DNA from 2 places in the Ruegeria sp. CDSC068 genome. Region 1 is predicted to be linked to the other one. Evidence: riboswitches for the same ligand, from Rfam matches in the RefSeq annotation. Region 1 holds a riboswitch; the other holds the start of a gene.
What was found. A riboswitch is a leader RNA that binds a small molecule or an ion and turns the genes downstream of it on or off. The one in region 1 is predicted to bind thiamine pyrophosphate.
Positions count from the first base shown of each region.

Region 1 (10,571 bases):
GCCCGCGCCAGCAGCACGCGCTGGAATTGTCCGCCCGAAAGCTGTGACATCTGGCGCTTGAGCAGATCGGGCACACCGGCCGTTTCCAGCGCAGTCGCGCAATCCTTCTTTGACGCGCGATGGGTCAGCCGCATAAACCGTTCGACGGTGATCGGCAGGGTCGGATCGATATGCAGCTTTTGCGGGACGTAGCCAATTCTCAGCCCCAGCTTTCGCTTTACCTGCCCGGCAGACGGTTTGATTGCACCGATTATGGCGCGCAGCAGGCTTGTCTTACCCGAACCGTTAGGGCCGACGATGGTCACAATTTCACCAGGTTCGACCCCCATGTTGATGTGCCGTAACACGGTATTGGCCCCATAGCTAACGCTGAGGTCTTCTACGGTAATCAGGTTCATTTCTACGCCTTTTCGGTGCAGTCGGGGCAAACGCCTTCGGCTTCTACAACGGTCCGCTCGATCTCGAAACCCACTGCCCGCGCGGCTGCGCCCAGCTCTCCCTTCGCGGGTGTTGAATGTGTTTCGGCCACAGCATCACATTTCCTGCAAATCATGAAGGCCGGAGAATGCGTTGCCCCGGGATGTGCGCAGGCGACAAATGCGTTCAACCGTTCGATTTTGTGGACAAACCCGTTCTCGACAAGAAAATCGAGGGCGCGGTAAGCCACTGGTGGCTGCGATCCGAAGCCTTCGTCGCGCAATCGATCAAGAATTGTATAAGCACCCAAGGCCCGATGTTCCTGCAGCAGCATCTCCAAAACCTTGCGCCGCACGGGAGTCAGCCGCAGACCTTCTTCTTTGCACCGGGTCTCGGCAACGGTCAGGCTACTTTCGACGCAGTGCGCGTGGTCGTGCTTTTGGAATCCGACAAGGGCGGAGTCTTCAGCAGGTGCAGGTCTCATCTCACTTGTCATGTTATTCCATATCATATATGCCACTCGCAACGTTATAAAATCACATAGAGGGTTTGATGTCCAGAAAGCTTCTTCCTGTTTCGGTCACGGCTGCGTTGATGGGGGGCACAGCGATGGCCGATGTCCCAAATGTTGCCGTTGATATTGCTCCGGTGCACTCATTGGTGGCGCGCGTGATGGAAGGTGTTGGCGCACCGAACCTGATCGTACAAGTCGGCGCGTCCCCGCATGAATACAACCTCCGCCCTTCCGAGGCGGCTGCCCTGCAGAATGCGGATTTGGTATTCTGGATGGGCGAGGACCTGACCCCATGGATGGAAGGCGCAGTCGAGAACCTGACCAACGGAGCGACAGTCACCCCCCTGCTCGAAACGGATGGCACCGTCCTACTGGATTTCCGCGAGAACGCGCTGTTTGAAGCGCATGATCATGGCGATGAAGATCACGCTGAAGAGGAGGACCATGACGATCATGGTCACGAGGATCATGCCGACGACAAAGACCATGACGATCATGACCACGAAGAGCATGCCGCGGATGAAGACCACGATCACGAGGATCATGCTGAACACGACGACCACCATGACCACGCGCATGGCGATCATGATCCGCATGCCTGGCTTTCGCCCAAAAACGCCGACACTTGGCTGAACGTGATTGCCGCGCAGCTTTCCGCAGCGGACCCGGACAATGCGGGTGCATATTTCGCAAACGCGGCGGCTGCCCGCGAAGAGATGGCATCCCTCTCCGCTGAAGTGAGTGCAACTCTGGAACCTGTACGCGGCAGTAACTTCATCGTTTTCCACGATGCTTATCAGTATTTCGAGAACGCCTTCGACTTCCCCGCGTCGGGTGCGATTTCGCTTAGTGACGCGTCAGATCCAAGCCCGGCGCGGATTTCTGAGATTCAGGGGCGCATTCGCGAAGAAGGGATCAATTGTGTTCTGTCAGAGCCGCAATTCAACCCAGGCATCGTCGCCACTGTCTTGGACGGAACCGAAGCGAATACCGGTGTGATAGATCCACTAGGTTCTGATCTTGAACCCGGGGCTAAGCTGTACCCGCAAATGATCCGGAACATCGCAAAAACATTGGCGGAATGCCTATGACCTGACAGGGCAGCCCGTTTTGGCATGGAAATCCAGAGCGGGCTGAACATCGCCGGGGGCACAAAGGTTTCTCGGAAACTTGGTTTTTTCGTTTCGGTGCTCGCGGCATTCGCCCTTTTGGAAACTCAGCCAGATTTCTTCTAGAATTACCAACAGAACGACGCAGTCAGAGGCTGTAGCGGTGTCGGGATCAACGATCCGGACACTAGTTACGGGTCAGGCATGCGCAATCCCGGCTCACGACGCGCGCCCGTAAAACCCGATGCGTTCTTCGTGTGTGAACTGAACGTTTGGCCGATCATAAAAGGAAAACACGGCAATCATACGGTCGCGGTCGCCTTGAACAGGCGAGACGCGGTGCGCCGTGTTTTTGCCTTTGAAGATGTTCAAAGTCCCCGGCTGCAGTTTCATGAGCGTGGGCTTGCGCCGGCCTTCCAGCAATTCAGCCACCCCATCGTAATTCGGGTTGTCATCACTACGCAGGTCTTTTTCGTACTCAAATTCACCCCCCGCAGACGGCGCCTGCAACAGCAGCGTTGTGGTGAATTCGGACCTGTCGAAATGCCAGTTCAGGGCCTGCCCGGCTGAGTAAGCCATGACGTTCACGCGGGCCAGCGGATCATCCATCACAAAAAGCTTTGGCTTTTCCATGACCGCAGCCAGAAACTGCGCAAATGGCGGCCAATCGTAGAGGCGGATCACAATGGCCTGCCCCAACTGATCGGCACAAATCGTTCTGTTAGACGTCTCAAATTGGGTCAGGGCCGGATGGTCGCTGCCGAGGCCCTCGATAGACGTCCTGAAATAGATGTTGTGCCGCCGCGCGTGGACAAAAGCCTCTTCGGCAAAAAACGGTTGCAGCTCAGACACCGCCGATTCCAGCGAACTGTCGCGAACAAAGCCAGGCAGGTTAAATAATCCATTCTCAGAAAGATCGGCTTTGCAGCGTTCGATCAGGCTGTGCCAGGCCATGCTGCCCGGCTGGTCCAATGGATACAAATCCAAGTTTAAGACTTCACGCACCTTCGACCCTCCTTTCCTGTTATCCTGAGCAGGGCTTGAAACAGGGCTTTATCAATGGATAGCCTTTTTGGGGAGCATAAGAATTTCAAAAGCACTGACCGAAAAACGGATTGCCCGGCGGAAAGCGCCTATTCCTGAGGGCGCTTGTTCAGTAGAAATGACGGCGATGGATTAAAAGTCGGAGACCCTCATCAGGATGAGCATGTCGCCGATCCCTTTGCGGCAGGATTACCGGATAGCTTACGCAAAAAGACGTAGATCTCCTCCAGATGTAAAAAAGTCGTAGCTGCGCTGCAAAGTTAAGGCACCACTGAATTCAGCAGTGGGGATCAATCTGGCACACTCGCCCGGCGACGTGAGGTAACCGCCCTGATTTGTTGACGCAGGCTATTTGCCCGCATACGAACTTGCCCACATGCAGGAAACCCACAGCCGACGCGGCACAAATTCCGCCGGACATCCAAGGAATAACGCCATGAGCGAACATATCATCGTCAGCACTCAGGATCGCGTCACCACAGTCACGATTTCTCGCACAGACAAGAAAAACGCGATCACTTTTGCCATGTATACCGCGATAGCTGAAGCCATCGAAGAATACGGTCAAACCGATCAAGCCCGGGCGCTGGTCATCACTGGTGAAGGCGATATGTTCACGGCCGGGAATGACCTGCAGGACTTTATGACAGGCGGTCTTCCGGCGGGTGACGCTGAAAATCCGATTATTCGGTTCCTGAATGCGATCCGGGATTGTCCGAAACCCCTGATCGCCGCAGTCAACGGTTCTGCAATTGGTGTTGGCCTGACCATGCTGCTGCACTGCGATCTGGTCTATTCCGCGAACAGCGCTACATTCAGCGCTCCATTTGTCCAACTGGGTCTGGTGCCCGAGGCCGGTTCTTCGATGTTGCTGCCTGCGTCTCTCGGTATGGCTGTCGCCAATGACGTCTTGCTGGCCGGGCGGGTTCTGACGGCATCCGAGGCCCTGAACCACGGGTTGGTCGCGCGCGTCTTTGCCGACGGTGAGTTGATGAACGAAGTCCAGGAGATCGCAAAAGCCATTGCAGCCTCATCCCCGGTAGCGCTCAAACAGTCAAAGACCCTGATCCGCAATCAGCGTGACGAAGTGGCCGGACACATGGCCGCGGAAATCAAGATTTTTGCCGCGCAGCTACAATCCCCGGATTTCGCCGAAAGCGTTGCGGCCAAACTGCAAAAACGCGCACCGAATTACGGCTGACCCGCGCCTTTGAGGGACTACGGCTTTCCTCGCCTCGAAGGCAGCCCCAGTTATTTCGGAAACGAAAGCTGAGGCACAAAACGCCACTGACGCAAACCCAAGCTGAAACCAACCTTCCGTAATTGGCCTACGTCGCCAATAACGAAAGGATATCAACTTAATTTCATTACCGGGCTGGTCAATTCCGCCCGGCAATGGAATCAGTGCGCATCAACAAATTTTGATTCGCCCTGACACGCTTTAACAAGCCGAAATAGGGCGTGCCCTGTGGCTGTTGGATGGCGTTTCACCCGATAGCCGCGTGAAGTCAGAGGAAAAGCATGGGCCTAACCTGCTATGACGTGATGGTGCCGCCTGAGGTACAAAAGACCATTCTGCCGGATGAAAGCATCGCCACGGCTTTCAACATCATCAGGGGCAGCCGGGCACGGTTTCTGCCTGTCGTGGCTGAAGACGGGACTTATGTTGGCGTCTTTACCGCCCCGACGCTGCTGAAACTGATTCTGCCGAAGGCGGCTACAATCGGTCTAAATGATGATGCGTCGCGCGTCGCGATCGACTCGCTCAGCTTCATGAATCTGACGCGGGATGATTTCGAACAACAGATGGAGCGGCTGAAGACCGAAAAGGTTCGCGACAACATGTCGAGGCCCTCGAACATCCCTGTCGCTGCACCTGATACGCCGGTGATGGAAGGCATCTTCCTGATCTACAAATTCAAACGGCACGTGATCCTTGTTGAGCCCGAAACCAACCGTTTCGTTGGCACCGTAAGCGCCAACTCGCTTTTGGATCGCGCACTCAGCTAACCCTATACAAACCGGACTAAAACCTTGGCTACGCATTCGACGTCACACGGAGAGGCCGCTCTCTCTGTTCCACAACTATTGGGCATTGATCCGCTTTGGATCGCGACCGGAATTCTGATTTTGGTGTATGCGGTCCTGATCACCGAAAAGGTTAACCGCGCCATTCTGACGATGCTGGGCGCGTCCCTGATGGTCCTGTTTGGCATCATCAATCAGGAACAGGCCGTGGCGGGTGTGGACGCCAACACTCTGGCACTGCTTATCGGCATGATGGTCATCGTGGGGATCACCAGCAAATGCGGATTGTTCCAATACGTAGCGATCAAGGCCGCAAAAACGGTGAAAGCCAATCCAACCGGCATCCTGATCATGCTGACGCTGATTACGGCGGTGTTCTCGGCCCTGCTGGACAACGTGACGACCGTTTTGCTGATCGCCCCGATTACGCTGCTGATCACTGAAGCCCTGGAAACGCGTGTGTTCCCGTTCTTTGTTGCCGAGATTCTAGCCTCGAACGTGGGGGGAACAGCGACGCTGATCGGTGACCCGCCCAACATCATCATTGGCTCGGCCGCAGGGTTGAGCTTCAACGATTTCGTGGTGAACCTGGCGCCTATCTCGGCCATATGTCTGGTTGTCCTGACCGGCATTATTTACCTTATGAACCGCAAGGAACTGGCCCGCATTCCGAAATCGGCCAGCGATCGGATTATGGGGTTCAACGAATCCGAAGCGGTTACTGATGTTGTCTTGATGATCAAGTCTCTGGCCGTATTGGCTCTGGTTTTGCTGGGGTTCACGCTGGGGCACAGCTACGGCATTCAGCCCGGTACGTCAGCGTTGGCCGGTGCTGGCCTGTTGATGCTGCTGGCCTATGGCCACCAAAGCGGTGAAGAACAATCCGAGTCGGTTCACCACATTTTTGGTGAAGTTGAATGGGTCACAATCTTTTTCTTCGGTGGGCTGTTCGTCATTGTTGCCGGTGTTGAACATGTTGGCCTCTTGGCATTCTTTGGTGAGAAAGTGCTGGAGCTGACCCAAGGCGACATGATGTGGACCGCGTTCTTCATCTTTTGGGCCTCCGGCATTTTGTCCGCAATCCTCGACAACATTCCTTTCGTGGCAACGATGATCCCTCTGATCGAGTCCACCGCAGACACGTTCGGCGGCAAGGACGCGATTGAACCCCTTTGGTGGTCGCTGGCGCTTGGGGCCTGTCTGGGCGGCAACGGTACACTGTTGGGGGCAAGCGCCAACCTTACGGTGGCTGCTTTTGCGGAAAAGGCCAAGCAGCCCATCGGCTTCATCGCCTTCGCCAAAATTGCATTCCCGATCATGATCCTGACCCTGATGATCGCGAACGTCTATATTTGGCTGCGTTACTTCTGACCTATGGCCCTTTGAACCAAACGTATTACAGGTTCAAAGGGCGTCCGACTCCGGACAGGTTTACTTGCCCGCATGCGACACGCACCGCGCTGAGGCACCGAATTTGGTTGTCTTTCTAGCCAATCCCCCCTAGTGACGGCCTCACCTCGGGGAGCACGGCCTGCCGCGCTGAGATGCTTATCAAGCGAACCCGTAGAACCTGAACCGGCTAGAACCGGCGGAGGGAAGGGTTTCGGTTTCATCCATCCTTGCCCTCTCGCCGCAATGGAGGATGACATGAAACATCTGCTAATTGCTGCGGGACTTCTGAGTGCAACTTCGGCTATCGCCGCCGACAAGCCTCAGCTAACCGTTTACACCTATGACAGCTTTGTATCCGATTGGGGCCCCGGCCCGCAGGTCAAAGAAGCCTTTGAGGCAACCTGCGACTGCGAGCTGAACCTCGTGGGCGTCGAAGATGGTGCCGCACTTTTGTCGCGTGTCCGGCTTGAGGGTGAAAACTCTGACGCCGACGTCGTGCTTGGTCTGGATACCAACCTGATTGCAGCGGCCCGGGAAACCGGCCTGTTTGCGCCCAATTCCGTTTCTGCCGACTTCGCGCTGCCGATCGAATGGACCGATGACACGTTCACCCCGTATGATTGGGGCTACTTCGCCTTTGTTCACAAAGCGGATGCGACCGCGCCTGCGAACTTCCGGGAGCTGGCGGATAGCGACACCAAGATCATCATCCAGGACCCTCGCTCGTCCACGCCCGGTCTGGGTCTGCTGATGTGGGTCAAAGCGGCTTATGGTGACGAAGCACCCGAAATCTGGGCTGGTCTATCCGACAACATCGTGACTGTCACCAAAGGTTGGTCCGAGGCATACGGTCTGTTCCTTGAGGGCGAGTCGGACATGGTTCTCAGCTACACGACATCTCCGGCCTATCACCTGATTGCCGAGGACGATGGCAGCAAGGCTGCGTCTGCTTTTGACGAGGGCAACTATCTGCAGGTCGAGGTCGCCGCAAAACTGGCCGCGACGGATCAGGCCGAACTGGCGGATCAGTTTTTGCAGTTCATGGTCTCGGACGCGTTCCAGCAGATCATTCCAACAACCAACTGGATGTACCCGGCCGTAACGCCGGCAGAAGGTTTGCCGAAAGGGTTCGACACCCTGACAGTGCCGGCAAAGTCGCTGCTGTTCTCCCCCGATGAAGCCGCCGCCGTGCGGGATCAGGCCCTGGCAGAATGGCAGAACGCGCTCAGCCAGTAAGCCCATGGCCCGGTATCGGTGCAGCGGCCCTGGTCGCCGCGCTGATCCTGGGCACTCTTGCGGCGGTTGCACTGCGTGCTGAAACCAGCGGCGGGTTCAGTCCCGCCGACTGGGCTGCGCTGCGCTTCACGCTGACCCAGGCCACGCTGTCCGCATTGTTCAGCGTGGTGTTGGCCGTGCCGGTTGCGCGGGCTTTGGCACGTCGGAGGTTCCCCGGCCGACGGGCTTTAATTGCGCTTTTGGGCGCGCCCTTCATCCTGCCGGTCATCGTTGCCATTCTGGGTCTGCTGCAAGTCTTTGGCCGGTCGGGATGGATGTCGGACTTCCTTGGCGTTTTCGGCCTGCCGCCCATACGCGTCTACGGCTTGCATGGGGTCGTACTGGCGCATGTGTTTTTTAACCTGCCCCTGGCCACGCGCCTTGTGTTGCAAGCCTGGCAGGAAATTCCTGCCGAACGGTTTCGCTTGGCTGCACAACTGGGCTGCAATGGCAGGGCCATGTTTCGACTGATCGAGATGCCCATGCTCAAACGGACCCTGCCCGGGGTTCTGGCGGTAATCTTCGCCATCTGCCTGACCAGCTTCGCCGTCGCCCTGACCTTGGGCGGAGGGCCACGGGCTACAACAATCGAACTGGCAATCTATCAGGCTTTTACCTACGATTTCGACTTGGGTCGCGCCGCCCTGTTATCCGCCCTGCAACTTGCCCTGACAGCTGTGACCGCTTTGGTGGCGCTGAAGTTTTCGCGCGGGGACGGTTTTGGAACAGGTCTCGACCGCGCCTTGCGCCGCTGGGACGGGGGTGCGCCGACGATAGATGTATTCTGGATCGTCGCAGCGGCCGTCTTTTTGCTGCTTCCTTTGGCATCGGTCGTAATTTCGGGAGCTGCCGGGTTGTTTGACATGCCCGCAATCGTTTTTCGGGCTGCGCTGATCTCGGTCCTTGTTGCCGCTGCAAGCACCGCAGTCCTGCTTTTGCTTGCTTTGCCTATGGCCACCGCCGTCGCGAGCGGCCGGTACGGGCTTGTGGAACTCAGTGGCATTTTGGGTTTGGCCGCATCACCACTGGTGATCGGTACGGGCCTGTTCATCTTAATCCGGCCTTTGGCAAACCCGACGACATTGGCTCTGCCTGTCACTGCTTTGGTAAATGCTGCGATGGCCCTGCCCTTTGCTTTACGCATTCTGGTCCCCGCCGCGCGCGACATAACCGCCAGGCACGGACGTCTCGCGCTTTCATTGGATATGACAAAATGGACGTTTTTCACGCGCGTCTTGCTACCGCGCATGCGTCCGCAGATTGGGTTCGCCGCTGGTCTTGGGGCGGCTCTGTCAATGGGTGATCTGGGTGTGATCGCTCTGTTCGCCGATCCGCAGATCGCGACCCTGCCCTTGCAAATCTACCGCTTGATGGGTGCCTATCAGATGCAGGCTGCTGCCGGCGGGGCATTACTGCTGTTGCTGCTGTCCATGGGCGCATTCTGGTTATTGGACCGAGGAGGGCGCTGGCATGCTGAAGCTTGACGACTGCGTGATTGAAAACGGGAATTTCACCCTAAACGCCGATATTCAGATAGAGGTTGGCAACAGCATTGCCATTGTCGGCCCGTCCGGGGCGGGCAAGTCCACATTGCTGGAGACTATCGCTGGATTTCGGGATCTGAAAAAGGGTCAGATTTTTTGGAGTGGACAACAGATTTCTAACTTGCATCCCGGCAAGCGCCCTATGGCGATGCTGTTTCAAGACGGAAACCTGTTTCCGCACCTGACGGCTGAACAAAACATCGCCCTGGGCCTGCGCCCAAACGGTCGGTTGTCCGCAGACGAGGATGCTCAAGTTCAGTCCGCTCTGGGCCGGGTTTCTTTGCATGGTATGGGCGCGCGCAAACCCTCGGAACTGTCCGGAGGACAGCAAAGCCGGGTTGCCCTGGCCCGCGTACTTGTGCAGCGGCGCGAACTGTTGCTTTTGGACGAACCGTTTGCAGCCCTTGGACCAGCCTTGAAAGCCGAAATGCTGGATTTGGTGGCCGATCTGGTGGCCGAAACCCAAACGACCCTGTTGATGGTCAGCCACGATCCGCAGGATGCACGCCGTATTGCCGACCAAACCGTACTTGTTGCAGACGAAACGGTGCATGCCCCCGTTCAGACAGCGGAACTCTTTGACAACCCGCCGCCAAGCCTGCGTGCCTATCTTGGCTAGCGGTGATCCCGCCTCAGAAGTCAACGAGACGTTGTAACGGGTCGCCAAGCTAAATATCGTTCAAAGATGGTCAACGAAGACAAGCATACGCAGCACACTGGCGTGATCGACAAAAGCGCCCGGTCGCAAAGCAACCGCCAGACAAGGTTGAAAATCCGAATTTCCACTCTGCTGGCGCTGACCATTGGCGGACTGGTGGCATTATCGGCCGGCGCGGTTCTGTTGGTTTCGACTTATGCCAATTTTCAGAACACGACGGAACTGTTGAATACGTCTGCCGCGATGATCGTCGAATCCATCGAAGACGATATCTTCAGCCTGACGACACCGATCGAGGAACTGGCACAATCCCTACAAGAAGACGCAAGCACGGGTGAAGTCGATCTGCACGACACCGATTTTCTGAGAGCCTACTTCAAAGGCGTGGTGGCTTCGGTCCCGTATCTGACAGATCTTGCCATCGTGTATCCTGACGGCAGTCTGTTCATTTCAACACATATCACCGATGTTGAGGGGCCACGTTTAATAACGTCATACGAGCCTCCGGCTGCAGGCACGCTTCAGTATCTTAAAGATGTTAAAGGCTATGATGGTTTGTTCTGGAACGAACCCTTCTTTGACCAGGGCCG
Region 1 covers NZ_JBXWNV010000003.1:3,627-14,197, reverse strand. The annotation lists gene AC2FID_RS07565 (metal ABC transporter ATP-binding protein) at 1-398, opposite strand, end outside; gene AC2FID_RS07560 (Fur family transcriptional regulator) at 401-913, opposite strand; gene AC2FID_RS07555 (zinc ABC transporter substrate-binding protein) at 970-2,022, shown strand; gene AC2FID_RS07550 (HalD/BesD family halogenase) at 2,260-3,045, opposite strand; gene AC2FID_RS07545 (enoyl-CoA hydratase) at 3,521-4,285, shown strand; gene AC2FID_RS07540 (CBS domain-containing protein) at 4,606-5,094, shown strand; gene AC2FID_RS07535 (ArsB/NhaD family transporter) at 5,119-6,483, shown strand; TPP riboswitch at 6,621-6,726, shown strand; gene thiB (thiamine ABC transporter substrate binding subunit) at 6,760-7,740, shown strand; gene AC2FID_RS07525 (thiamine/thiamine pyrophosphate ABC transporter permease ThiP) at 7,716-9,263, shown strand; gene AC2FID_RS07520 (thiamine ABC transporter ATP-binding protein) at 9,250-9,942, shown strand; gene AC2FID_RS07515 (adenylate/guanylate cyclase domain-containing protein) at 10,009-10,571, shown strand, end outside.

Region 2 (10,571 bases), on a different contig from region 1:
GGTGATCGGGAAATAGATGATCAGCACTGCCATCGCGACCTTGGACCACAGACCATAGCCCAGCCAAAGCGTCAGCAACGGCGCCAGCGCGAAGACCGGCAACGCCTGCGTGAACACCAGCATCGGCTGCACCAGCACCCGCGCGGCGCGGGAATTCGCCAGTTGGAGCGCGGTAACGACCCCCAATACCGTCCCGCAGGCCAGGCCGATTATGACCTCAACGGCCGTGACCCATGTGTGCTCAGCAATGATCCAGCGGTTTTGCCACCAGGTCTCAGCCACCAAAGCGGGGCCCGGAAGGATGAATTTCGGAAGGCCGGTTGCCGAGACGATTGCCTGCCAGATTGCCAACGCGAACAGAGTGGCGGCAAGGCCCGACAGCAGTTTCATGCCGCCTCCTCCCGCAACAGCCGCAGTAGCGCGCCTTGCGTTTCCAGCGTTTCCAGATCGTCCACCTTGCGCGGGGCCGGTGCGTGTGGGGGCTGGCAGGGCGTTATGCCGTTCTGCGTCATGACCACGATGGATTGACCCAACCGCGCAGCCTCGCCCGGATCATGGGTGACCAGCAGAACAGTTCGGCCCTGTAACGCTTCGGCCGCAAGGTCCTGCATATCCGCGCGGGTGCGGGCGTCCAGGGCCGAGAACGGCTCGTCCAGCAGAACGATGGGCCGATCCTCCATCAACGTGCGGGCCAGAGCCACGCGTTGACGTTGCCCACCAGAGAGTTCGCCGGGCTTCTTCGTCATATGATCCTGCAGGCGCATCCGTTCGATCAGCTGATCACAGCGGCGCAAATCTGGCTTTTCTCCGCGCAACCGCGCACCCAACAAGACGTTCCGCGCCACAGTCGCCCAAGGCAGCAACAGATCGTCTTGCGCCATGTAGGCTACCCGCTCCCGCACAGATTGCCCGTCACTGGCGGTAATCTGACCGGTGAACTCTGCGCCAGTGTCCAAGCCAGCAATCAGGCGCAGAATGGTGGTTTTGCCGACCCCCGATCCACCCAGCAGACACGTCCACCGCCCTGCTGCAAGCGTCAGGGTCAATCGCGCGAACAATAACGCGTCGCCAATCGCAGCCGAACCACGGACGGTCAGATCGGGGGCTGGGGTCATGGGGTCAGGCCCATTTGCCAAAAATTGACCTCTAACTCGGTCGCGGTACGGAAGGTGTGGCACAGACGAGTCCAACGCGGGGATGCTTCGAAATTCTCGCCAATACGCCTCGTTAGAGCCATATCCAACAATTCTCCAACCGCCACGCAGGCATCTTGGTAGTCATCGCTGGCATAGGTGGCGATCCAATCGCGATAGGTGTCAGACGTCGCCTCGGTCGCCAGTCTTGTGCCAATCTCACCATAGCCCATCACACAAGGCGCAAGCGCCGCCAGCAGGTCCAGCAAATCGCCGCTGAAACCGGCCTCAAGCACGAACCGCGTATAGGCGAGGTTCTCGGCACGTTCCGGCGTGGCAAACAGCTGGTCCTGCGGGATGCCTTCAGCCTCGCAGATCCCGATATGCAGCTTCATCTCTTCGCTGATCAGCCCATTCACGGTGCGCGAGGCTGCCAACATTTCCGCATGTGTTTCCGATTTCACGACTGCCAGCGCCCAGGCGCGCGAGAAATGAATCAGGAACACATAATCTTGCCGCAAGTAATGCAGAAACGCCGCACGCGGCAGAGTTCCGTCCTTCATCCCTTCGACAAAGGCATGACGGGTGTAATCCCGCCATGGCCCCTGCGCGGCATCGCGCATAAGCGCAAATGCTTTGCCATAGTCGCTCATTGCACGGTCACATCTACTGAGATGTCGCTGACCGGATTGATGCTGTCGATCATGCCGCTGTCTTTCAGGAACGCCTCGAAACGGGCATAGCGACCTGCATCAAAGCCCGCCGGGCGCAGCGCGAAGCGGGGCAGTGTATCCACCCAAGCGCGCGCGTTCAGTTCATCCTGCAGTTCGGGTGAGGTGGCGGCAAAGATATCCCAGCTTTTTTCCGGGTTGTTAACGATGAACTGGGTCGCCTTTTCGGTCGCAGCCAGGAAACGGGCGACCTTGTCGGCATCCATCGTGTCGGGATTGGCGACATAGATCAGCTCATCATAAGACGGTACCCCTTCTTCCTCGATGTAGAAACAACGGCCCGCGACGCCTTCGATGTCCATCTGGTTCAGCTCAAAGTTCCGGAAGGCACCGATCACCGCATCCACCTGTCCCGTCATCAGCGAGGGCGACAGCGAGAAATTGACGTTGACCATCTCAATATCATCCAGCGCGACATCATGGGCGTTCAGCATGGCGCCCAGAACGGCCTCTTCAACGCCCGCGACCGAGAAGCCGATTTTTTTGCCCTTGAGGTCGGCGAGCGTTTTGATCGGACCGTCCTGTAGCACCAGCAGGCAGTTCAACGGCGTCGCGACCAAGGTGCCGACGCGCTTCAGCGGCAGGCCCTCATGGATTTGCAGGTGAAGTTGCGGCTGGTAGGACACCGCCAGATCAGCTTGCCCGGCGGCAACCAGACGCGGAGGGGCCGATGGATCCGCGGGTGGCACAATCTCAATTTCCAGCCCCTCGTCGGCAAAGTATCCGTTCTCTTGCGCCACGATGATGGGCCCGTGGTCGGGGTTAACGAACCAGTCCAGAAGAACGGTCATCTTGTCTTCGGCCCAGGCCGGCGCGGCGGCCAGCAGGGCAATTGCTGTCATCAGCTTTTTCATATCTCGCGTATCCTTTTCGTTCACGAGGTTGAGGCCGCGACGAGAACGATCTCGCCCGGCCAATCCGGTTGCAATTTTTCGGCAGTACGCCACGCACGCAGACCAGTGGCGCAGCACAGTGCCAGCCTTTTGTTTTTGTTAGGCTCTGGTTTTACCAATTCAGAAGACCCGCGGAGCGCTTTGGGATGAATGGGTTCAGGGGCCTCATCCGGGCTGCGCAACTCGATGATCAGATCATCGGTGGTCAATTGGCAGACCGACACAAACGGGAAGTGATGGTTGGGCTCGGGCGCGTCGTCAAAGCGGAACGTGCTGTTTCGCATCGTGCGAGCATCGAACTGAACCATCTGCCCCAATGGCGAAGGGTCCAGCCCAAGAATAGCGCTCAGCGCCATTTGCGCCTGCATTGCGCCAATCATTCCGACGACCGGACCCAACACACCAGCAGTGGCACAGCTTTCACCGCTGCCCGGCGCGTCGGGAAAAACCGCCCGCAAAGTTGGGGCACCGCCGCAAAAACCGCCGACATAACCAGACAACCCCAGGACCGAGGCACTTATCAACGGTTTGCCCAGCGCGTGACACGTATCCGACAGCGTATAGCTTGCGGCATAACTGTCCGCGCAATCGAGAATGACGTCGGCTTGTGAGACAAAACGTTGCGAATTTGAATTAGTTAGAGCTTGATTATTCGTAGAGATCGTAATTTCAGAGTTTATGTCCTGACACCGCTCAGCCGCGACTTCGGCTTTGGGGCGGCCACAGTCCCCTTCAGCAAACAAGGTCTGGCGATGGAGGTTCGACAGGGCCACTTCATCGGAATCCATGATGGTCAAATGTCCGACCCCTGCACCAGCCAGCAGAGGCAAAACCGGTGCTGCCAGCCCCCCGGCCCCCACCACAAGAACCCGCGCGCCGGACAGGCGGGCCTGTCCACGCGCGCCGACCTCCGGCAGGATCATCTGACGGGCGTAGCGGCTCATGTGGTGACCTCGATCCACGCACGTACGCGGGCTTCTGGGTCTGCATTCAAGGTGATGTCTGTCACGACTGAGACAATGTCCGCCCCGGCCTGCAACACACCCGGCACGCGCTCGACACTCATCCCGCCAATACCGACCAAAGGGACTTCCCCCACGCGCGCTTTCCATTCAGTGACACGCGGCAGGCCCTGTTGTTCCCATTTCATCTTTTTCAGGATCGTCGGGTAGACGGGACCAAGCGCGACATAGTCGGGGTTCATGGCCAAAACACGCTCAAGCTCGTCATCGTCATGGGTCGAGACACCCAGTTTCAGCCCTGCGCGTCGGATTGCCTTTAGATCTGCGTCATCCAGATCCTCTTGTCCCAAATGAATCCAGTCGCAGCCCGCCTCAATGGCAACCTGCCAATGGTCATTCACCACCAGAACAGCCCCATGCGCACGGCACAGATCCCGCGAAACCGCGATCTGTTCGCGTACCACCGTGTCCGGTTGATCCTTGATCCGCAACTGCACCAGTTTCACGCCCAAGGGCAGCATCCGGCGCAGCCAGTCGGAATGGTCGAAGATTGGATAAAACCGGTCGAGGTTCATGACAAAAACGCCTTTCCAATAACAGGGGTCGAGGGTTCGGCCATATCGCGCGCTTCGATCGGGTCGGCCTGATAGGCCAATCGCCCGGCCTCGATGGCCAGCTTCATCGCCTTGGCCATTGCGGCGGGATCGCCGGCCCGTGCCACCGCGGTGTTCAGCAGAACGGCATCATACCCAAGCTCCATCGCATGTGCGGCGTGGCTGGGCAGGCCGATACCAGCGTCAATCACCAGTGGTATTTCGGGAAACTCAGCGCGCATTGCGCGCAGGGCGTATTCGTTGTTCAGACCGCGGCCCGAACCAATCGGGGCCCCCCAAGGCATCAGAACTTCACACCCTGCCGCCAAAAGGCGCTCACCCACGATCAGGTCGTCCGTGGTGTACGGAAACACCTCGAACCCGTCTTCGCTCAGAATGCGCGCGGCCTCGACCAATTGGAACACGTCGGGCTGCAGGCTGTCGGTATGCCCGATCAGTTCCAGCTTGATCCATTTGGTGTCAAACACCTCACGTGCCATATGGGCGGTGGTCACAGCCTCTTTCACCGTATGGCAACCTGCTGTGTTGGGCAGGATAAGAACGCTCAGATCGCGGATCATCTGCCAAAAGGTTTGTCCTGCGCCTGCTTCGCGTCGCAAAGATACGGTGGCCACCCCGGCCCCGCTGTCCCGAAATGCCTGTTCCAAGATTGCAGGGCTTGGATATTGCGCGGTGCCCAGCATCAGCGGGTTCGGCAGTGATGTGCCGTAGACGGTCTTCATCGCTCACCCCCCCTGCATCGGGGCGACGACTTCGATCCGATCGCCATCCTTGATTTTACGGGCCTTGCGCAGGCTCGAAGGCACAAAACCCTCGTTCACAGCCGTCGCCACCCGGCCCGAAAACCCGCATTCCTGCAAAAGGCCGGAAAGAGTTTCGGCCTGCACGTCGCGCATCTCGCCGTTAAGTACGATCTTCATCGACCATCTCCGAATGTTTGTTGTCCAACGCTAGGTCAGCCACGCCCTTGGCCAGTGCAGGGGCCAGCAAGTAGCCGTGGCGGTAGAGGCCGTTGGCGTAGATTGTCGGTCCCAGTCGCCGAATACGCGGCAGGTTGTCGGGGAAAGCGGGACGCAGATCGACGCCGATTTCCAACACTTCAGCCTCGCCAAAGGCGGGGTTCAGGGCGTAGGCTGCGCTCAGCAACTCAAGCATCGAGCGTGCGGTAATTCGGCTGCTATCCTCGGATTCGATCATTGTCGCGCCCAGCATGTAGACGCCGTCGCCGCGTGGAACGATATACAGCGGCACGCGTGGATGAAGCAGGCGTATAGGCCGGGTCAGTGTCACGTCTGGGCACCGTATCACCAGCATCTCACCCTTCACGCCGCGCAAGTCCTGCAGATATTCGCGCGCGTGCAGACCTCGGCAATCAATGGCGTTGTCCAATCCCGTCGGAGCGCGCGCATGATGGAATTCAACACCGTGATCCTGAAGCTGGTGTGACAGATCCAACAAGGCTTGACGCGGGTTCAAATAGGCCTCGGCATCAAAGTAGAGACCCTTTCCGAAACCGTGAAGATAAGGCTCTAATTCGGCGATTTCGCCGGTATCAACTTCGGAAAACCCCTCAGTTCTGCGGGCGAAACGACGCAGATCCGGCAGGTCCCGTGGGTTAGCAACAACCAGTGTGCCGCGCCTGTGGACCTGAGTTCGCTTGGCCCACCAGTCGATTGCCAATTGCCCCAGACGCAGGACAGGTTCCTCCGCGTTTTCATACTCGCACCACGGTGCCAACATTCCGCCCGCCCACCAGGAGCAGCCATGCGGCCCTGGTCCACCGCCGGGATCAAACACCTGAACCTTGGCCCCGCGCGCGACAAGTTCGGACGCGACGGCCAACCCGGCCACACCTGCCCCTATGATCGACCAGACGGTCACGCGGGCCAAACCTGATGGAAGTGATGAACAGGTCCGTGACCTTGCCCGATGTTTAAAGCATCGGCCTGAGCGATGGCGCCCTGCAGATAGTCATGTGCTTGCGCCACGGCTTGGGTTAGCGAAAGGCCCTTAGCCAACCCGGCCGCTATGGATGAGGACAGGGTGCATCCGGTTCCGTGGGTGTTGCGGGTCTGTCGGCGCGGCGCTTGAAACTGAGCAATCACGCCCGAATGTGAGATCAATATGTCATGGCAGATGTCACCCTTGCCGTGACCGCCCTTCATCAGAACCGCACCAGCGCCAAGTGCACACAGATCTTGCCCTTGTGCGATCATCTGTTCGAGGCTGTCCGCAGACTCAGAGCCCAGCAGGCAGGCTGCTTCGGGCAGGTTTGGCGTTAACACGGTCGCGCGCGGCAACAATACGTCGCGCAGGGTTTGCACCGCCTCTTCTGCCAACAACGCATCGCCGGATTTCGCAATCATGACCGGATCCAAAACTACCGGCCCATCAAATTCGGCGATACTGTCTGCGACACATTGGATGATCTGAGGGGTCGCCAGCATTCCTATCTTGATCGCGCCAACATCCAGGTCGGTCAGAACAGCCTCGATCTGGGCTGCAATGACGTCCACAGGGATGCTATGCACCGCCGTAACTGCGCGAGTATTCTGCGCCGTCACTGCGGTAATCACACTGGCACCGTAGACGCCAAGCGCCGACATGGCCTTGAGGTCTGCCTGAATTCCGGCCCCTCCGCCGCTGTCAGATCCTGCGATTGTTAAGGCAATGGGTGCCATGTCGTTGCTCCGGTTCAAAATGGGCAACGGGCATGGAAAACGTCTAAGCACTATAAGACCGTTCCCTACGCCGGTATTGCCCGGATCAGGTTCGATGGGTTAGCGCATTCACGCCTCTCAGCCCCCAAACAGGGCACCCCAACGGTTGGGGCGACACTCTCAGGGGATGGTGGGGGAATCAAGGGCCAATTTTGGTGCAGATTACGGTCAAACTGGACTTATGAAATGCAAAAGCCGGCCTCAACGGACCGGCTTCTGTTTGATGTTCATGTGTGCAGGTTCAGCCCTTCATACCGTCCCAAAATGACTTGACGGACGAGAAAAAGCTTTTTGATTCCGGGTGGTTGTCTTCGCCCAGATCGTCGAACTCACGCAGAAGCTCTTTTTGACGGCTGGTCAGATTGACCGGAGTTTCAACGGCCAGTTCGATGAACATATCGCCAACGCCACCGCCGCGAAGGGCGGGCATGCCTTTGCTGCGCAAGCGCATCTGACGTCCTGACTGGCTGCCAGCTGGAATTTGCACGCGACCACGGCCACCGTCGATGGTGGGCACTTCGATCGAACCGCCCAGCGCTGCCTTGGCCATGCTGACCGGAACGCGGCAATACAGGTTTACGCTGTCGCGCTCGAACAGCTTGTGGTCCGAAACTTCGACAAAAATATACAGGTCGCCCGGAGGACCACCGCGCATCCCGGCCTCACCTTCGCCCGCAAGACGGATGCGTGTGCCGGTTTCGACACCAGCCGGAATGTTGACGGACAGCGCGCGTTCTTTTTCGACGCGCCCGGCGCCGCCGCATGATTTACAGGGGTTCTTGATAATTTGACCCAGACCCGAACAAGTCGGACACGACCGTTCAACTGTGAAAAAGCCCTGTTGCGCCCGCACTTTCCCCATGCCCGAACAGGTCGGGCAGGTTGTGGGCTCAACCCCGCCTTCCGCACCCGAGCCGCCACAGGCCGAGCAGGCCACGGCAGCAGGCACGTTGATCGTCTTTTGCAGGCCAGAGAATGCTTCTTCCAGGCTTACACGCAGGTTGTAACGCAGGTCTGACCCGCGCGCGGCCCGTCGACCACCCCCGGTAGCACCGCGCTGACCACCCATAAAATCGCCGAACAGGTCATCGAACACGTCCGAGAAGGCACTGGAGAAGTCGCCCTGCCCGCCAAATCCGCCGCCGGGACGACCACCGCCGCCCATACCGTTTTCAAACGCGGCATGACCAAAACGGTCATACGCGGCCTTTTTTTCGGCATCGCGCAAGACGTCGTAAGCTTCGTTCGCTTCTTTGAACTGAGCCTCGGAATCCGGGTTGTCCTTGTTACGGTCGGGATGCAATTCCTTGGCTTTCGTGCGAAAGCCCTTCTTGATCTCGTCCGCTGATGCGCCCTTGGACACGCCGAGCACATCATAGTAGTCGCGTTTTGACATCAGTATTTCCTTCTGCCGCAACGTAATCGGGCCGGCCCGGTGACCGGACCGGCCCGAATTGGCCCGGTTTCCCGTTACTTACGCTTTTCGTCGTCAAGATCTTCGAATTCGGCATCGACGATATCGTCTTCACCAGCCGGAGCAGCATCCGCCGCCGCAGGCTCATCCTCGGTCTCTTCAGACTGCGCCTTGTAGATGGCTTCGCCCAGCTTCATGGCGGCTTCGGTCACGTTCTGAATGCCTGACTTGATCTTGTCGGCATTCTCGGTTTCCAGCTCGTCCTTCAGCGCGACAATCGCCAGCTCGATGGCTTCGATGGTGGTCGGGTCGACCTTGTCGGCATGCTCTTCCATCGACTTCTCGGTCGAGTGGATGAGGCTTTCCGCCTGGTTCTTTGCCTCGATCAGCTCGCGGCGTTCCTTGTCCGCCTCGGCGTTCTCTTCGGCGTCCTTAACCATCTTGTCGATATCTTCGTCCGACAGACCACCCGATGCCTGGATGGTGATCTTCTGCTCTTTACCGGTGCCTTTGTCCTTGGCCGAAACCGAGACAATGCCGTTGGCGTCGATGTCAAAAGTCACCTCGATCTGAGGCATGCCGCGCGGTGCGGGCGGGATATCTTCAAGGTTGAACTGACCCAGGATCTTGTTATCCGCAGCCATTTCGCGCTCACCCTGGAAACAGCGGATGGTCACAGCGTTCTGGTTGTCCTCGGCGGTCGAGAAAACCTGAGACTTTTTCGTCGGGATCGTGGTGTTACGGTCGATAAGGCGAGTGAACACGCCACCAAGCGTCTCGATACCCAGCGAAAGCGGGGTTACGTCCAGCAGAACCACGTCTTTGACGTCACCCTGCAGAACACCGGCCTGAATGGCGGCGCCCATGGCAACAACTTCGTCCGGGTTCACACCCTTGTGCGGTTCTTTACCGAAGAATTTGGTGACCTCTTCGATCACCTTGGGCATGCGGGTCATACCGCCGACCAGAACAACCTCATCAATGTCGCCCGCCGACAGACCGGCGTCTTTCAATGCGGCCTGACAGGGTTTCATCGACTTCTTGATCAGATCGCCGACCAACGATTCCAGCTTGGCACGGGTCAGTTTCATGACCATGTGCAGCGGCTGACCGTTGGCGCCCATCGAGATGAACGGCTGGTTGATCTCAGTCTGCGAGGTCGAGGACAGTTCGATCTTGGCTTTTTCCGCGGCTTCCTTCAGACGCTGCAGGGCCATCTTGTCGCTGGACAGATCGACACCGTGTTCCTTTTTGAACTCATCCGCCAGGTAGTTGACGATGCGCATGTCAAAGTCTTCACCACCCAGAAAGGTGTCGCCATTGGTCGATTTGACTTCGAACAGCCCGTCGTCGATTTCCAGAATGGTCACGTCGAACGTGCCACCACCAAGGTCATAAACCGCGATGGTTTGGGTTTCTTCTTTGTCCAGGCCATAGGCCAGCGCAGCCGCTGTCGGTTCGTTGATGATCCGCAGCACTTCCAGACCGGCGATTTTACCTGCGTCTTTGGTGGCCTGACGCTGGGCGTCATTGAAATACGCGGGAACGGTGATAACCGCCTGCGTAACTTCTTCACCCAGATAGCTTTCTGCGGTTTCCTTCATCTTGCCCAGAGTGAAGGCCGAAATCTGGCTTGGGGAGTATTTTTCACCGCGGGCTTCCACCCACGCGTCGCCATTGCCGCCATCCACGATGGCGTACGGCACCATTTTCTTGTCCTTCTGGACTTCTGCATCATCCACACGACGACCGATCAGACGCTTGACGCCAAAGATCGTGTTGTCGGGGTTGGTGACCGCCTGACGTTTTGCAGGCTGACCGACCAGACGCTCATCTTCGGTGAAGGCGACGATCGAGGGCGTGGTCCGCGCCCCTTCTGCGTTTTCAATGACCTTTGGCTGAGAGCCGTCCATGATGGCCACACACGAGTTGGTGGTGCCGAGGTCAATACCGATTACTTTTCCCATATGTTCAATCCCTTTCTCTTCAAGGCGATGTCTCGAGGTCCGGACCCGTTATGGCGTCCGGTCCCGATCTGGTTTGCGCAACAGCACTACACCATCGCGCGTCCCGGCGTATATAAGGGCGAGATCAGAGGCCTGCA
Region 2 covers NZ_JBXWNV010000004.1:81,724-92,294, reverse strand. The annotation lists gene AC2FID_RS09745 (ABC transporter permease) at 1-390, opposite strand, end outside; gene AC2FID_RS09740 (ABC transporter ATP-binding protein) at 387-1,115, opposite strand; gene tenA (thiaminase II) at 1,112-1,786, opposite strand; gene AC2FID_RS09730 (ABC transporter substrate-binding protein) at 1,783-2,718, opposite strand; gene AC2FID_RS09725 (HesA/MoeB/ThiF family protein) at 2,739-3,701, opposite strand; gene AC2FID_RS09720 (thiamine phosphate synthase) at 3,698-4,294, opposite strand; gene AC2FID_RS09715 (thiazole synthase) at 4,291-5,055, opposite strand; gene thiS (sulfur carrier protein ThiS) at 5,059-5,253, opposite strand; gene AC2FID_RS09705 (FAD-dependent oxidoreductase) at 5,237-6,214, opposite strand; gene thiD (bifunctional hydroxymethylpyrimidine kinase/phosphomethylpyrimidine kinase) at 6,211-7,014, opposite strand; TPP riboswitch at 7,060-7,165, opposite strand; gene dnaJ (molecular chaperone DnaJ) at 7,295-8,449, opposite strand; gene dnaK (molecular chaperone DnaK) at 8,524-10,434, opposite strand.
Region 2: another riboswitch for thiamine pyrophosphate. It lies ahead of thiD (bifunctional hydroxymethylpyrimidine kinase/phosphomethylpyrimidine kinase); the one in region 1 lies ahead of thiB (thiamine ABC transporter substrate binding subunit).